DNA from 3 places in the Psychromicrobium lacuslunae genome. Region 1 is predicted to be linked to each of the others. Evidence: riboswitches for the same ligand, from Rfam matches in the RefSeq annotation. Region 1 holds a riboswitch; each other region holds the start of a gene.
What was found. A riboswitch is a leader RNA that binds a small molecule or an ion and turns the genes downstream of it on or off. The one in region 1 is predicted to bind S-adenosylmethionine.

Region 1 (5,857 bases):
CGCTGCGGTGCTGCCGGTACTCAGCGCCCCCGCGGCTTGAGTTTCCAGATCGCCTTTCAAAGAGCGGGCGTTTTTGGACATCCAGAGGATCATCCCGGTGACCATCAACACTGCGATGGCACCGATGATGCTCTCCATCCCTTCCTGCTGAGCTTGCGGCAGCGATGCGGCAATCAGTTCAAGGGTGAGTCCGACGCCGATGCTGATGGCAAGTGCCGTGGCGACGCCAAGCCACATTGCGCCGAGTCCTCTGCCATGGCGTTTCAGGAAGGCGGCAATAATGCCAACGATCATCGCGGCTTCCAAGCCTTCACGTAGGCCAATGACGAGGGTAGCGAGCAAGGACGGACTCCGAGGGCGAAAGAAACCAGCCGAAACTAGGTCGAGCGAGAATAAACCAAGGTAAGGCTACCCTCAAACTAGGCTTTGGTCCTAATTAAGTCATGCCTGAATGCGCTATTGGTGAGGATCGGCTGCGCTAGCTGGGTTTAACTGGAGCTGCGCCCTGCAAAACCGTCTGATTAGGAGCTACCGGTTTCCACTGCTGGAAGCCGGGGGTAAGGAGATAGCGGCCAGCTGGTTGCCGGATGAGGGAGCGGATTTCGGCATTCTCCGGGTTATTGAGCGATTCGAAATATTCGACCGACCAGTGGAACCAGCGCATGCAGAACAGTCTCATGGTCAGCCCGTGGGTGATGAGCAGGGTATTTGGCGCGTAGTCCGGCCGGCTCCAGTGCCGATAGAGCGTCTCGAGGAACGAGGAGATCCGATCATAGACATCCGAGCCGGATTCGCCGTCGCGAAAGCGGTAGAAGAAGTGCCCGTAGGCATTGCGTAGCTCCTTCTGCTCGGCAATGTCCTCAGGGTTCTGGAAGTTGGCCCAGTCCTGTTCACGGAGTCGTGGTTCTTCGAAAATCCGATCGGTGTGCTCCGCTAGACCGAGCGCCTCCAGTGTTTGATAGGCGCGCAAATAAGGCGAAACATAGATGCAGACCTTTTCGCCCGCGAGTTGCTTTCTGATTTCGGCGCCGGCCTTTTCTGCCTGCTCAATGCCCAATCCGGTGAGCGGAATCCGGTAGTCGGGGATCCGGTCGTAAATACTCTGGTCAAGGTTGGCCTCTGACTGGCCGTGTCGCAGCATAATAATCTGCCGGGGCGCGCTCATGTCCTTGAGTGTAGTGCGCGGGGCTGGAAGCTGTTTAATGTGAGCCATGGGAACTGTTCATGCTCTGGCGCGACGCTGGCGGGTAGAAATCCTGATTGTGCTCGGACTTTCGTTGGGAAAATCAGCGATTTACGCCGTCGTCAATCTGGTCGAAAACCTGAGTCGGGCACCCATCTCGCAGGCCACCGCCCAGTTGAACACCCCGAGGATCAACCGGGAATACTTTGACCTGACCTATCAGCTGCTGGACAACTTCTTTGCTTTGGTGCCGGTGGCGCTGGCAATCTATCTGCTTTGGCGGCCACATCGCTCCGGGTTCCGCGCGATCGGTTTTAACTTCAGCAAACCCGGACGCGATGCGCTCTGGGGGATTGGGCTAATGGTGCTGATCGGTCTGCCCTCCTTGGGGCTCTACGCCCTCGGTCGCAGTCTGGGTATCACCGCCCAGATTGTCACCAATTCGCTCAACGACTATTGGTGGACCATCCCGGTGCTGGTGATTTCGGCGCTCCGCAACGCCATCGTCGAGGAAGTTATTGTGGTGGGTTTTCTGCTCACCCGCTTCAAGCAACTCGGCTGGCAGCCCTGGCTGGCTATTGTGGTCAGCTCGCTATTGCGCGGCAGCTACCACCTCTACCAAGGGTTCGGCCCGTTCGTTGGCAACTTCGTAATGGGGCTGATCTTTGGCTGGCTGTACACCCGCACTAAGCGAGTGATGCCGCTAGTGATAGCGCACGCGTTACTCGACATTGCGGCCTTCAGCTTTGGGCGCCAGCTAGGCTTCGGCTAACCGCCGCATTAACGCCGCGAGTTCGCGGTTTCCTCTCGTTTTCGCTAGTAATTACTGGCGAATTGGTGAGAAAACCGCGAACTCGGCGGAAACGAGACTTAGACGGTGACCTGGCCATTGGCGGTCTCGAAGGTGACGCTCATGATGCCCGGCGTGCCATGTGGGGCAATCCACTCCACTGCGACGTCCTCTAGGGGCTTGTCGACGCACTCGCCGAGCCATTCGGTGACTCGCTCGGCGGAGCCAGCAATGGTCAGCTTCGAGAGCTTCACCTCGCTGGGGCGCGCTAGCGAGGGGTGAAGTGAAGGGTCGCCTTCCCACTTGAGCAGATAAGGAACCTGAGGGTCGGCAATCAAACCTTTAATGCCGATCTGCTGCCAGATGAGTTCTTGGCCGTCAGGAAACTTTCGGTTGCCGGGCACCGCGCTGCGGCCCAGGCGTTCTTCAAACGGCAGCAGATCGTCTACCTCGACGCACCAACCCATCCAACCGCCGCCGGCGCTGGAGCGGGCTCGCACTGCCTGGCCGAAGGGGGCTTTGTCGGAGGCGGGATGGTCCAAGACCTCAACCACCTCAAGGTAGTGATGGTTCGTCAGCGGAATAATCATGTTCCGGGTGCCGAAGCGGGGATGCACGCCACCGCGAACGGCCTTTACACCCAAAGCATCCGCGATTCGCTCCGTGGTGGCAGCCAATCCATCTGATTCACAAGCGTAAGAAACGTGATCCATTCGCATGGCAATATCCTTGCACTTTGTGACGCACGTCTCGACTAAGGGCTACCTAAGTATGAGCCCGGTAGCTGCTTCGTAAATCTGAGGAAATGAACTGTCACATTCCCTTCATCTACTTGCTAAGGCCAACTTCAAGCCCGCAGACTTTAGTTAGGTCATGAGTGCCAGCAAAGTTCCATGACTGTGAGTTAGATGGAACGCCTGCCCCGGCTTGCTGGACGGCAACCCTCCTCCGCGGTGGGGTGCCCCGGGTGACGACCAGGCCCTCATCACAAGATGGGGAGCAAGCGCGGTCTCTCCTCTTGGGACGTCAATGACGGCTACCCGGGAGAGCCTTGAACCGAGGAGTCTCGATGACAACTGGTTGGTCTTTTGAAACCCGACAAATCCATGCCGGGCAGCAGCCCGACCCGGCCACCGGTGCCCGGGCCTTACCCATTTTCCAAACCACTTCCTTCGTCTTCCCTAGCGCGGAGAGTGCTGCGAATCGCTTTGCGCTAGCCGAGCTCGAACCGATTTACACCCGGATTGGTAACCCCACTCAGGATGTGGTGGAGCAGCGCATTGCCAGCCTTGAAGGCGGCGTCGGAGCGTTGCTGCTCGCCTCTGGTCAGGCAGCCGAGACCTTTGCAATCCTCAATATCGCTCAAGCCGGTGATCATTTGGTGGCCAGCCCGAGTCTCTACGGCGGCACCTACAACCTCTTCGCACACACCCTGAAGCGATTCGGCATCGAGGTCACTTTCGTAGAGGACCCGGATGACTTAGAGCAGTGGCGGGCGGCAGTGCAGCCCAACACCAAGCTTTTCTTCGGTGAGGTGGTGTCGAATCCACGCCAAGATGTCTTAGACCTTGAAGGGATCAGTGCCGTCGCCCATGAGGTCGGCGTGCCGTTGATTGTCGATAACACGCTAGCTACCCCGTATTTGGTGCGTCCACTGGAGTGGGGTGCCGATATTGTGGTGCATTCCGCGACCAAGTATCTCGGTGGCCATGGCACCGCCATTGCCGGGGTGATCGTCGACGGCGGTACCTTCGATTTCGCGCAGAACCCGGAGAAGTTCCCCGGCTTCAACACCCCCGATGAGAGTTATAACGGCTTGGTTTATGCGCGGGATCTAGGCGTCGGTAGCGCTTTGGGAGCAAATCTGGCCTATATTCTCAAGGCCAGGGTCCAGTTACTCCGTGACCTCGGCTCGGCGGTGGCCCCCTTCAACGCTTTCCTGATCGCTCAGGGCCTGGAGACCTTGAGCTTGCGGGTGGAACGGCATGTCGCCAATGCTTTGCAAGTGGCGAATTGGCTGAGCGAGCACGAAAGTGTGGCCTCGGTGGCCTACGCCGGACTTCCCTCCAGCCCCTGGTATGAACGCGGGCAAAAGTATGGACCACTGGGTATCGGCGCAGTGGTTGCCTTCGAGATCAACGGCGGTGTGGAAGCGGGTAAACGCTTTGTTGATGCCCTCGAACTACACTCTCACGTAGCCAATATCGGCGATGTGCGTTCGCTGGTGATCCATCCTGCCTCCACCACGCATTCCCAACTCAGTGAAGCCCAGCAGCTCAAAGCCGGGGTGACGCCCGGTCTGGTGAGGCTCTCGGTCGGGTTGGAGAACGTCACCGATATTCTGGCCGATTTGGATGCTGGTTTCAGAGCGGCCAAGTCCGAGCTGCGATGACGATTTCGGATTTATCGCTCGAAGCTTTACGTGGAGTCGACGTGTCTCAGCTGCATTACCTGGAGCTTGGCACGTTGTCGCTTGAGGTCTCGGGGGTGCTGCCCGGGGCGAGTCTGGCCTATGAAACCTGGGGAACCCTCAACGCCGATGCCAGTAATGCGGTATTGGTGCAGCACGCACTCACCGGGAGTTCTCATGCTGCGCAAGGGGAGTCCGCGCAGCCGGGGTGGTGGCAAGAACTGGTGGGACCGGGGAAGGCAGTTGACACCGAAAAATACTTCGTAGTTGCGGCCAATATTCTCGGTGGCTGTTATGGCAGCACCGGCCCGTCCAGCATCGCGCCAGACGGCGAACCGTGGGGCTCACGCTTCCCGTTCTTGACCCTACGAGATTCGGTGCAGGCGGAAGCACGTTTAGCTGACGCCCTCGGCATTACTCGTTGGCACGCCGTGATCGGTGGCTCGATGGGCGGCGCGCGTGCCCTGGAATGGGCGGTGAGTTTTCCGGAACGAGTGCTGCACGCTATTGTGCTCGCGGCGTGCGCTGCGAGCACCGCTGAACAGATAGCGCTTGCCCAAACACAGATCCTGGCGATCCAGCAAGATCCGCGCTACCAAGGTGGCGACTACTATCAGGACGATCCGCCACTGAACGGCCTTGGCCTGGCTCGTCGGATCGCCCACATTTCCTACCGCTCGGAGAGTGAGTTGGCCGCGCGGTTCGGCCGGCAAGCCCAGCAGGGCGAGTTGCCGGTCTCGGCGCAGCGTGCAGGGCAGCTTCGGCTGCAGCGTTATCAGGTGGAGAGCTATTTGGATCACAAGGCCGCTAAACTCAGCCAGATCTTCGATCCGAACAGCTACCTAACGCTGACTGAGGCGCTCATGAGTCATGACCTTGGCCGGGGCCGGGGAGGACTGAGAGCTGCCCTGGAACGCACCTCCGGGGTGCGCTTCAGCTTGGCGGCGGTGAGTTCTGACCGGCTCTACCTGCCGTCCCAAATGGCCGAACTAGCCGCCGCCTTGCCGAAGCCGGTCCAGGTGCATCAGATTACTTCAGAGATTGGCCATGACGGTTTCTTGACCGAGACTGCACAGATCGCTGCTCTGATCGCGCAAAGTGGCTTTTGAGATGAGTTATCTCATCAACTAAACAGAGGTTATGCTCTGAAGATGGACACTCCAGAGCCTCGACGTCGTGGTCGGGCACCCATGACCTCGGCCGAGCTGATCGCTCGAGCCGTGATCAAGGTGGGTTTTCAGGATCTGACGATGGCAAAAGTTGCCAACTCACTCGGCATGAAACATTCCTCCTTATACCGGCATGTTGCCTCGCGGGAGGAACTTATCAGCATGGCCGTCGATCTGATGATCTTGGAAAGCCCTGCGGTGACGCCCGCTCAGGACTGGCGAGGCCACCTTGAGCAGCTCACTGACGCGGTCTGGGAACAATTCGAACGTTTTCCGGGGCTGGCTTCCGAGGTCGCCGCCTTGCC
Region 2 (5,857 bases), 790 kb from region 1:
CGCATCGCCGTGCGCTGATCCTCACCGCCTGCCTCGTCTTGGTCGGTGCTGGTCTTTCTGTGGTGCCGCCGCTGCTCACCCAGCGAGCCTTTGATGAAGGTCTGTTTCCGCCCGCAGGTAAACCCGATCTGACCGCCCTGGGCATTATTGTCGCCGCGATGATCCTGGTCTATATCGGCTCGGCGCTGCTCGGCGTCTGGCAAACCTATTTGACTTCCTCGGTCGGCAACCGCGTGATGGGGGCACTCCGGGTCAAGCTCTTCGGGCACCTGCAGGCCATGGATCTGAGCTTTTTCACCCGCACTAAAACCGGCGTCATCCAGTCGCGCTTACAGAACGACGTCGGCGGCGTCGCCAGCGTGCTCACCAATACCGTGACGGCGGTCTTAGGTAACACCGTGACAGTAATAGCTGCTTTCGTGGCGATGCTGCTGTTGAACTGGCAGCTCACCGTGGTCGCCGTCGTGCTGATGCCGATCCTGGTGATCGCGCAACGCAAGGTCGGCAAGGTCAGGGCAAAAATTGCCACCCAAACCCAGGAATCGCTCTCCGAAATGTCGGCCATCACCCAGGAGACCCTGAGCGTCTCGGGCATTCTATTGGCGAAAAGCTTCACCATGCAGGGCGCCGAGATCGATAGATACTCTGCCGAGAACCGTAAACAAATAGCGTTGCAGGTTCGTCAGGCGATGAGCGGGCAATGGTTCTTCGCCATTGTCACGATCTTCCTCTCCTCGATTCCGGCGATTGTTTACCTGGTAGCCGGGCTGCTCGTCGATAACGGCGCTCAGGCCATCACCGCTGGCACCATCGTCGCCTTCACCACGGTGCAGGCTCGACTGCTTTTCCCGCTCACCAGCCTGATGCGAGTGGCCCTCGACTTACAAACCTCCGGGGCACTTTTCGCTCGGATCTTCGAATACCTCGACCTCACCCCAGCCATCGCCGACCGGCCCGAGGCGGTGGAACTGCCAAGGGACACCCGGCTAGGCGGTATCCGCTTCAAAGAAGTCAGCTTCGCTTACCCCGACGCCCAGCCAGAAGAACGCCCCACTCTGGACCGCATTTCTTTCAGCATTGAACCCGGGCAGTTCGCCGCCTTCGTAGGGTCCTCGGGTGCCGGAAAAACTACCATTTCGTATCTGATCCCGAGGCTCTACGAGGCAAGCTCTGGCAGCATCGAATTCGCCGGTGTGGATGTTCGGGAACTCAAGCAGAACTCCTTGGTGTCCCACATCGGCATCGTCTCTCAAGAGACCTATCTCTTCCACGCCAGCATCGCCGACAATCTGCGATACGCCAAGCCCGACGCCAGTCAGCAGGAACTCGACCAAGCCACCCAACAGGCCAATATTTATTCGACCATCATGAGCTTCCCGGAGGGTTTCGATACCCTGGTCGGCGAGCGCGGTTATCGACTCTCCGGTGGCGAGAAGCAGCGGATCGCGATTGCCCGAGTGTTGTTGAAAGACCCTGCGGTACTGGTCCTCGATGAGGCCACTAGTGCACTCGATTCGATCTCAGAACGCGTCGTGCAGGCCGCGCTGGAAACCGCTTCGCATGGTCGAACCACGGTAGCGATTGCGCATCGACTCTCCACCGTGGTCTCGGCAGACGTGATTTTCGTCGTCGAACAGGGTCGGATTGTGGAATCCGGCAGTCATCAGGAACTGCTCGCCGCAGCGGGGCGGTATGCGGCTCTCTACCGGGAACAGGCAAGCAGTCAAGCCTCGCAATAAAGTCACTAGCATGCCAAGGCTCGGCCCACTTTGTGCTACTTTGACGATGAGTAATGAGCGCCAGCGCGCAACCAAAGACTTGGTTGCACTGCCCTGACTTGCTGGCCGGCAACCCTCGATTCCGGTGGGGTGCCTCAGGTGAGTACTCGGCAACGTATTGAGGTTGCAAGCGTGGAATCGCTCCGGCTTGCTCCGACGCAAAAGGAGAATCTAATGGCTGACGCCCCCCTTACCTACCGGTTGCTGACCGGTCCCGATGACCACGCCTTCTGTCAGAGAGTCAGCGACGCGATTGCCGAAGGATACGTGCTGTACGGCAGCCCCTCGGTGACCTCCAACGGCGGCCAGGTAATCGCTGCTCAAGCTGTGGTGCTGCCCGGCTTTAACGCCACTGTGGGATCGGAGTCGGCGCAATGAGCTACGCGGGCGATCTCACCCCAGAACAGGCTTGGCAGAAGGTTTCCGACGGGGCCGTACTGGTCGATGTGCGGACCGAGGCGGAGTGGCAACTCATCGGGGTGCCGGACACTTCGAGCATCGAAGCAGAACCGCGCTTTGTGCAGTGGAATCTGGCTGGCGGGGTTTGGAATACGGATTTCCTCGCTCAGTTACAGCAGACCGTGCCAGCCGAGGCTGAGCTGGTTTTCCTCTGTCGTTCCGGCGCCCGCTCGATCTCGGCCGCCGAGGCGGCCACCGAGGCCGGTTTCACCTCCTTCAATGTCCTGGAAGGCTTCGAAGGAGTACCCGATGCCTACGGTGATCGAGTCGTCAACGGCTGGAAGAACCGCAAGTTGCCTTGGAAGAAGGGCGCATGAGCTTCAACCCCTTAGCCTCCGACTGGGCCGCCGACACTCAGGCGGTACGTGGCGGCTTAGACCGCACCGGCTTCTTCGAAACCTCGGAGGCGATCTTCATCAATTCGGGTTTCGTCTATGACTCTGCCGAGGCCGCAGAGCGGGCCTTCACTGGTGAGGATGAGCGCTTCGTCTATTCTCGTTATGGCAATCCGACGGTGGCGACCTTCCAAGAACGACTGCGGCTGTTGGAGGGTACCGAAGCTTGCTTCGCGACTGCCTCTGGCATGTCGGCGGTGTTTGTTGCCCTCGGTGCATTGCTTGCTGCCGGGGATCGGGTGGTTGCTTCCCGATCCCTCTTCGGTTCCTGTTTTGTGATCTTGAATGAAATCCTGCCGCGCTGGGGCGTCGAAACCGTCTTCGTGGACGGCCCAGATCTGGAGCAGTGGAAGGAAGCGCTCTCGGTGCCGACCACGGCGGTGTTCTTCGAATCTCCCTCCAACCCAATGCAGGAGATCGTCGATATCCGCGCGGTCTGCGAGCTAGCGCACGCCGCCGGTGCCCAGGTGGTGGCCGATAATGTCTTTGCCACTCCGTTGCTGCAACGCTGCACCGATCTCGGCGCTGACATCGTGGTTTACTCCGGCACCAAGCACATTGACGGCCAGGGCCGGGTGATGGGCGGCGCGATCCTGGGCAGCAAGGAATTCATCGACGGTCCGGTGAAACAGCTCATGCGGCACACCGGCCCGGCGCTCTCCTCCTTCAATGCCTGGGTGCTCACCAAAGGGCTGGAAACGCTCTCGCTGCGGGTCAATCATTCCTGCGCTTCGGCGCTGGCGCTGGCGGAATTCCTGGAGGCGCAGCCCGCTGTGGAGTGGGTGAGGTACCCGTTATTGAAGTCTCATCCACAGTACAAGCTGGCGTCCCAGCAAATGACGGCGGGCGGTACCGTGCTGACCTTCGCGCTGCGCGGCGGCAAAACGGAGGCCTTCGCACTACTGAACGCCCTCGAGGTGATCGATATTTCGAATAACCTCGGCGACTCGAAATCCTTGATCACCCACCCGGCCACCACCACGCACCGTGCAATGGGGCCGGAAGGCCGGGCCGCCATCGGCCTGGGCGACGGTGTGGTGCGGCTTTCGGTCGGGTTAGAAGATCTCAACGATTTGCGGGCGGACCTGAGCCAGGCCTTGGCGAAGCTTTGAGTCGAACCGAGGAACTCTGAGAACTTGCTCGTCTGGCGCTCGCCAGCTAGCCGCCAATTGGCGGTTAGCGACTCCGAAGCTGCACCGCTGCGGCGGTACCGCACGGTCCGGCTAAGCGGCAGGATAAGGATAAGAGTAAATCAGATCGAGCAAAGGAACTCTCGTGTCCCTCAATGAACCCACCGCGCAGGATGCTCCCGCCAGTCTCAAGCGTCCCAGTTACGATCCCGAGTTGGCGGCGCTCTTGCAGGCCAACCCGGAGCTCGGCATCCCGCCGCTGAGCCTTGACAGGATCGAGCAGATCAGGGCCATCGATCAATCAATTGAGCTTGATGCGCTGCTCGTCGGCCGGGCCATCGAAACTCAGGAATACCAGGCGCCAGGACCGGAGGGTTCACCCGATATTAAGTTACTGGTGCTGCGATCCACCGAGTTCAGTGGTCCGCGCCCGGCGCTCTATTACATTCATGGCGGCGGCATGGTGGTGGGCACCAGGTACGCCATCTCGGAGCAGCAAGTGGACTGGGTTGAACAGTATGGCGTCACGCTCGTATCGGTGGAATACCGCTTAGCCCCGGAGCACCCACACCCGGCCCCGGTTGAAGATTGCTATGCCGGCCTGGTGTGGACAGCTGCCCAGGCCGCCGAACTGGGCCTTGATCCACGGCGTATTTTGCTCGGCGGGGTAAGCGCTGGGGGCGGCCTGGCCGCAGCGGTTACGCTCTTGGCCAGGGATCGGCAAGGCCCTGCCTTGGTGGGGCAACTACTCGCTTGCCCGATGCTTGACCATCGCAACGTGACCGTCTCCAGCCAGCAATATTCCGGCCTGGGTCAATGGGACCGAGAGAGCAACGAACTGGGCTGGTCGGCCTTGCTCGGTGACGATCACCATAATGCCGAAGTGTCGCCTTATGCTTCTCCAGCACTGGCCACCGATTTGAGCGAATTGCCGTCAACCTATCTCGACAATGGCTCCGCTGAGGTCTTCCGAGATGAGGGGGTCGACTACGTTTCACGACTCTGGGCGGCCGGGGTGCAGGCGGAGTTACATATCTGGGCTGGCGCTTTTCACGGTTCCGAGGGCTTCAGCGCTGCTTTGGTCTCCAAGGCAGCGCATGACGCCAGAGACTCTTGGGTCCGCCGCATTCTGGACGTCTGAATCCGCGTAAACTAGCGGCCATGCAAGAACTCACCGGGCGGTTGCAAGCGCTTGATCCGGAGGCAAGCGAAAGCCTCAAAGTGATTAGTTATTTCGATGTGCTGATCAACGGCAAGGTCAGTGTTGAGGCTCTGCTGCGCGCTGCGGTCACCCTCACCGGCTGCCCCTGCGGCTACTCCCCGGTCTCCGGCAAGCCAATCCGGCTGTGCCCCAACGGCGAGCGGACGGCCCAAGCATTTCCCGCCCAGCAAGGTGGCCTCGCCTTCACCATGGACGACGGCGGACGGCTTTGGCTTGAGCGGGAGGGCGCCGAGCATGCCAACGATGCACTGGTACTGGAACGTTTGGCGCTGGCCATCGGAATTGCCCAAGGCCGGCTGGATGAGCCGCGCCGCAATCTGAACCTCGCTCTAGAAGAAGAGACAGCCGCCTCTGACCGTGCGACGGCTATTGCCGCCCTGGGTTTGGCTCCGCACGGTGACTATCGAATCCTCGCTTGTTACCCCGAGGCGGAGCTGCCAGAGGTCAGCCAGCAGACCATTCTGAGCACCCGTTACGGCCTGATCCGAGCCGGAATCGACAAGAACACAGGGGCAGCTCTTGGCCAGCATTCGACCCCGCTCGGCCTCGGCCGAATCGTTCAGCCAGGGCGTCTCAAGGATTCCTGGGAGGCGGCGCTAGTTGCTCTACTAATGGCTAGTCCGTCCCTGCCCTCCGTTGATGCCACCGCGCTCGGGGTTGCCGTGCACCTCATCAAACTCCCCGTCGAGGCACTGCGGCTAGATCCCGACGTGGACGGCTTGGCAAGCTTTTTCGAACAACATTCCTGGGCTGAGGAAACCGTCGCTGCGCTGTGTGCGAGTTCCAGCCTCCGTGCCGCAGCCAACCTACTCGGGCTGCACCACTCCACCGTGCAGCATCGAGTGGCTGAAATCCAACAAGTCCTCTCGATTG
Region 3 (5,857 bases), 120 kb from region 1:
TCTCGACGCTTCCGGCTCCTCCCAATTTGTCTCGGCACTGCTATTAGCTGCGCCGCGGTTCGTCGATGGTCTGCACATCGAGCACATCGGCAAGCCGGTGCCGAGCCTCGATCACATCGCCATGAGCGTGCGGTTATTGCGCGAATCCGGTATTGAGGTGGACGATTCGGTGCCTCATCACTGGCGGGTCTCCCCCGGCAGCATTCCAGGCTTCGATCGCCTGGTCGAGCAAGACCTTTCCAATGCCGGACCCTTTTTGGCCGCTGCTTTGGTCACCCGAGGCACCGTCCGGATACCGCACTGGCCGGTCGGCACCAGCCAGGTTGGCGACGAATGGCGCAATATTTTGCCGGCCTTCGGTGCCGAGGTGACTCTCGACGGCGACACTTTGGTTGTTACCGGCGGCGCCCAAATCAGGGGCGTTGAACTAGCCGACACCTCCGAACTTGCGCCGACCGTGGCCGCCCTCTGCGCACTCGCTGATTCCCCCAGTAGATTGACCGGGATCGCACACTTACGCGGTCATGAGACCGATAGGCTCGCGGCTCTGGTGGCCGAGATCAACGGTCTTGGTGGCGATGTTGAGGAAATAGCTGACGGCTTGATTATTAGGCCACGGCCGCTGCACGGTGGCCTGTTTCGCAGTTATGAAGATCATCGAATGGCAACTGCTGGGGCGATTATCGGCTTAGCCGTGCCCGGCGTCGAGATTGACGACATCGGCACAACAGCCAAAACTATGCCGGAATTTCCCCAATTGTGGCAGCATATGCTCGCTCCGCAGGCCCTTGAGCGAGCGAACTAATGCCACGTGAGTGGGATGAATCCGATGTTCGGATCAGACCGAACAAAAAGGGCAGTCGGCCTCGTACCAAGGATCGCCCCGCTCATCAGGATGCACTGATCGGCCGGATCATCACCGTTGACCGCGGCCGTTATACCGCCATAGTCGATGAAGCCACCGACCAAGAACGGACGCTAGTCGCCGCCCGTGCCAGGGAGCTCCGTCGCTCCCCCGTCGTGGTCGGCGACTTTGTTGCCTTGGTCGGCGATGTCTCAGGCGAGCCCGACACGCTGGCGCGGCTGGTTCGGATTGAGCAGCGCCGCACCGTGCTGCGTCGTTCCGCTGATGACTCAGACCCGGTGGAGCGGGTGCTCGTCGCCAATGCCGACCAGCTGGTCATCGTGGTTGCCGCCGCTAGCCCGGAGCCTCGCACCGGCTTTATCGATCGGGCCCTGGTGGCAGCTTATGACGCGGGAATCGAGCCCCTGCTGCTGATCACCAAAACCGACGTCAAGGAGCCAACCGCACTGCTGGAGCACTACCAACAGCTGGATCTGAAAATTTTACTCAGCCGCACTACTGCGGAGCAGGCTGCAAGTGGCTCGGCAAGATTGGTTAGCGACGCGGTACAGCAGTTGCACGCCGAGTTGGACGGTAAGGTTTCGGTGCTGGTCGGGCATTCCGGCGTCGGGAAGTCCACCATGGTGAATGCCCTCACCGGCTCACAACGCGCCACCGGAGGGGTTAACACGGTCACCGGACGGGGCAGACATACCTCATCCTCAGCACTCGCTTTGCGCCTGGAAGCGGCAGCGCCCGGGAGCTGGATCATCGACACCCCGGGAATTCGATCATTCGGCCTGGCCCATGTGGATGCCAACCGCATCCTGCACGCTTTCGAAGATCTTGAGCCTGGCATAGCGGACTGCCCGCGCGGTTGCCGGCACGATGAAGCCGCCCCGGAATGCGGCTTGGACGCCTGGGTGGCCGGCGGTCAAGCCGGCCAGGGCGGACCCGCGCGGCTAATCTCCTACCGCCGCCTGCTCAGTGCGATCCGTGCCGTGCAATGACTTTCAGTGCCGCTCCATTACTTTCAGTGAGCTCAGACCGCTAAAACCTCACCGATCCGGGGCTTTCCCTCTCCGCCTCCCCGAAATCTGTAGCATCTCGGGATAGCGTGAGGACATGACATTGCACCTTCAGGGCTATAACGACGACCTTCGTCTGGCCCATGTGCTAGCCGATTCAGTGGATGCACAGACCATGAGCCGGTTCAAAGCGCTCGATCTGACCATTGAAACGAAACCCGATTTAACCCCGGTGACCGACGCTGATAAGGACGCCGAGGACGCCATCCGAAGCCAGCTTTCCAGAGTCCGACCGCGGGACGCCGTGTTAGGCGAAGAATTCGGTAGCAGTGGTCATGGTTCACGGCGCTGGATTATCGACCCGATTGATGGAACGAAGAATTTCATTCGAGGGGTCCCGGTCTGGGCCACCTTGATCTCGCTGGTGGACGAAGGCGTACCCGTGCTGGGCGTGGTGAGCGCACCGGCGCTGGGAAAGCGCTGGTGGGCCGCGAAAGGGACCGGAGCCTTCACCGGAAAATCGCTTGCCGCAGCCTCCCGGATCAGGGTCTCCAATGTTTCTAAGCTCTCCGACGCCTCTGTTTCCTATTCTTCGCTCAACGGTTGGCGGGAGCGCGGTAATCAGGAACAGTTCCTGGAGTTGCTTGAGACCACCTGGCGAAGCAGGGCATATGGTGATTTCTGGTCCTATTGTCTGGTCGCTGAGGGTGCCGTCGACATCGCCTGCGAACCTTCGCTCAATCTCTACGATATGGCTGCCTTGGTCCCCATTGTCACCGAAGCTGGCGGACGCTTCACTTCGCTGGAGGGCGCGGACGGACCATTCGGCGGCAACGCACTGGCCACCAATGGTATTTTGCACTCCGAGACGCTCCGGCTACTCAATCCCGAGCTAGACGATCTACTGAGCTAACCTGGTTAGCTGGCTAACTAACCTGGGGCGATTGTGACGTAACAGATTATTCCCCGGGCGATTGATCCGTTTAAGCTACTCATAGGTCACGAGTGCCAGCGCTAAACCCCGGTTTGCTGGCCGGCAACCCTCCTTTCGCGGTGGGGTGCCCCGGGTGACGACCTGGTCGATATCAAAAGATACCGGCAAGCGCGGACCCCCGATCTTGGCATCGAGGGCCTCTCAGTGGAGGATTAAATGAGTGCTGTCAGTACCGTCACGTTTCAGCAATTAGCAACCCTTGAAGACCATCAGTCGGTCGCTACAATCCAAGCCCTACAACCGGTGGTGGGCGCCGGTTTACTCGCCCCCTTGGTGCAAGGCGGTGAAGCCCGCTACGTCAACCTCGATTATGCAGCCTCGGCCCCGGCCCTAGCTTCAGTTGCTGAGTATCTCAATGAGATTCTGCCGTACTACGCCAGCGTGCACCGCGGCGCCGGTTACAGTTCTCAAATCAGCACCTCGGTCTATGAGAATTCCCGCCATATCGTGCGGGATTTCGTCAATGCCCGGCCCGATGACACAGTGATTTTCACTCGGAACACCACGGATGCCCTCAATCTTTTGGCGCGCTGCCTGCCCGCCCAAGGCGAGGTGCTCTATCTCGATATTGAGCACCACGCGAATTTGTTGCCCTGGCAACATGTCCCGCATCGCAGCGTGCTGGCCGGAGAAAGCATCGCGGAGACGATTCAGACCCTGGAACAAGAATTCAGCTTGGGCGGGGTTTCACTGCTAGCCATCACTGGCGCTTCGAATGTCACCGGCGAAGTGCTGCCGATCGCGGAACTCACCTCACTGGCGCATCGACATGGCGCCCGGATTGTGGTGGACGCCGCACAGCTAGCACCGCACCGCGCGATTGACGTGAGCGGCTGGGAGGTGGATTATCTGGCCTTTTCTGGGCATAAATTGTATGCCCCGTTCGGCTCGGGAGTACTGGTTGGACGCGCCGACTGGTTAGATACTGGTGTTCCGCTGCTTTTCGGCGGCGGTGCGGTCAAAGAGGTAAGACTGGATACGGTGAGTTGGGCTGAGGGACCGGCTCGGCACGAAGGTGGCAGCCCCAATGTGCTGGGCGCGGCTACTCTCGCCAAAGCCGCGGAGGTGCTCTCCGGGCTCAATCAAGCAGCTTGGCAGCGTCATGAACAGGATCTCCGCGAGAGTCTTGTCCGAGGCCTGGAACAAATCCCCGGCGTCAGCATTCACCGGCTTTTCAAGGATTCGGATAGCTATCCAAATAGCGGCAGTATCGGCGTGGTCAACTTTTCGGTCTCCGGCTATGACTCAGGCTTTGTCGCTGCTTACCTTTCCGCCGAGTTCGCGATCGGGGTCCGTGATGGACGTTTTTGCGCTCATCCCTTGCTACGACGCCTTGGCCTGCCCACCGGATCGCTACGCGCCAGTTTCGGCCTAGGCTCACAAGGTGAGGACGCTCAGCGGCTGATTGACGGCGTGCGCAAATTAGTTGAGCACGGCCCGTCCGGGGACTACCTAGTGGAAAGTGGCCGCTGGGTGCCAGCTAACGACTTCAGGGCTTTCCCCAGCTGGGCGCCAAATACTCCGGGCACCGCTGGCGCGGCTCCCTGCGTGGTGACTGAGTAGTTAGTGACTGAGTAGCTAGTGACAGAGTAATTGGTGACAGAGTAGTTTCTGCCGCCCTCAGCAGTGCTGATAGCTCGCCAGGATATTCTGGACTAATGCTCTTGAGGTATCACCGTTGAAGCCGGTCAAAGGCCCTAAAATCGCACCGGAACGACGCGTAGAGCTCGCCGCCGCCTTCCTGAGCGGCGGCGAGCTCTACGATCGGGTGCGACCAAGTTACCCCGTACACAGCGCCTCCTGGCTGATCCCTGAGCATGCAATGGAGGTAATCGATCTGGGCGCCGGCACTGGAAAGTTCACCGAACGATTAGTGGCTCATGGACTCAGCGTGACAGCTGTTGACCCCTCAGCGGATATGTTGCAGCAACTCAGCAACCGCTTGTCGATGGTTCGTACTGTAGTTGGCACCGCCGAGCAGTTTCCCTTGCCGAGTAGCAGCACCGACGCGGTTTTTGTAGCTCAAGCCTGGCATTGGTTCGATGCCAGCGCGGCGAGCGCTGAAATTGCTCGGGTACTCCGTCCGGGCGGCAGGCTAGGTTTGCTCTGGAATCAGCTAGACGTTCGGATTCCCTGGGTACACCGACTCTCCCGAATCATGCATGCTGGGGACGTGCATCGGCCCGAGGCCAGACCAGCAATTGGTCCGCAGTTCGGCCCAGCCACAGCGCACCTTTCACACTGGGCGCAGGAATTGACGACTGAAGACTTGATTGAATTGGTAAAGTCCCGCAGCTATTACCTGCGCGCCTCGGAGCAGAGCAGGTCTCGGGTGCTCAATAACCTGGATTGGTATCTCTTCGAGCATTTGAACTACCGGCGCGGGCAACTCATCGAACTGCCCTACCTAACCCTGGCCTGGCGGGCCGACAAACTGGCCTAGGCGACACACCGAAGCCAAAAGACTGATTGCGGGATCCAGTAGAAGTTTCTATTATTAGGCATACCGAAACTTTTTTATCAGGAGAGCCGACATGACTAGTGCGCCGCCGCAAATCGCATCCCCGCAGAGGAAAATCGGTGACGCTCGGCTTTTGGTTTTGCTCGGACCGGCCTTCGTCGCCGCGATTGCCTATGTCGACCCGGGAAATGTGGCGGCCAACCTGACTAGCGGGGCGAAATTCGGCTATCTGCTGGTCTGGGTCCTGGTTGTCGCCAATGTGATGGCGATGATGATCCAGTATCAGTCCGCCAAGCTAGGTTTAGTCACCGGAAAATCCCTGCCTGAGTTACTCGGCCAACGACTTCGTCCCACCGCGCGAAGAGCCTTCTGGTTACAAGCCGAACTTGTTGCAATGGCCACCGACTTAGCCGAGGTAATCGGCGGTGCGATCGCACTCAACTTGCTCTTCCAACTGCCCCTACCGCTAGGTGGCTTGATCGTTGGGGTGATCTCGATGGCGATGCTGGCGGTGCAGAGTCGTTTCGGCC

Region 2: another riboswitch for S-adenosylmethionine. It lies ahead of UM93_RS11795 (DUF1737 domain-containing protein); the one in region 1 lies ahead of UM93_RS07950 (bifunctional o-acetylhomoserine/o-acetylserine sulfhydrylase).
Region 3: another riboswitch for S-adenosylmethionine. It lies ahead of UM93_RS07410 (aminotransferase class V-fold PLP-dependent enzyme); the one in region 1 lies ahead of UM93_RS07950 (bifunctional o-acetylhomoserine/o-acetylserine sulfhydrylase).

Annotation. Positions count from the first base shown of each region.
Region 1 is NZ_CP011005.1:1,707,521-1,713,377, reverse strand. Features, by position in the region: gene efeU (iron uptake transporter permease EfeU) at 1-342, opposite strand, end outside; gene UM93_RS07965 (histidine phosphatase family protein) at 479-1,165, opposite strand; gene UM93_RS07960 (CPBP family intramembrane glutamic endopeptidase) at 1,212-1,955, shown strand; gene UM93_RS07955 (VOC family protein) at 2,054-2,692, opposite strand; SAM riboswitch class IV at 2,843-2,985, shown strand; gene UM93_RS07950 (bifunctional o-acetylhomoserine/o-acetylserine sulfhydrylase) at 3,043-4,365, shown strand; gene metX (homoserine O-acetyltransferase MetX) at 4,362-5,492, shown strand; gene UM93_RS07940 (TetR/AcrR family transcriptional regulator) at 5,535-5,857, shown strand, end outside.
Region 2 is NZ_CP011005.1:2,498,616-2,504,472, forward strand. Features, by position in the region: gene UM93_RS11790 (ABC transporter ATP-binding protein) at 1-1,739, shown strand, start outside; SAM riboswitch class IV at 1,789-1,917, shown strand; gene UM93_RS11795 (DUF1737 domain-containing protein) at 1,953-2,156, shown strand; gene UM93_RS11800 (rhodanese-like domain-containing protein) at 2,153-2,554, shown strand; gene UM93_RS11805 (O-succinylhomoserine sulfhydrylase) at 2,551-3,744, shown strand; gene UM93_RS11810 (alpha/beta hydrolase) at 3,908-4,903, shown strand; gene UM93_RS11815 (helix-turn-helix domain-containing protein) at 4,924-5,857, shown strand, end outside.
Region 3 is NZ_CP011005.1:1,588,748-1,594,604, forward strand. Features, by position in the region: gene aroA (3-phosphoshikimate 1-carboxyvinyltransferase) at 1-805, shown strand, start outside; gene rsgA (ribosome small subunit-dependent GTPase A) at 805-1,854, shown strand; gene hisN (histidinol-phosphatase) at 1,970-2,785, shown strand; SAM riboswitch class IV at 2,870-2,983, shown strand; gene UM93_RS07410 (aminotransferase class V-fold PLP-dependent enzyme) at 3,023-4,429, shown strand; gene UM93_RS07415 (class I SAM-dependent methyltransferase) at 4,545-5,309, shown strand; gene UM93_RS07420 (Nramp family divalent metal transporter) at 5,401-5,857, shown strand, end outside.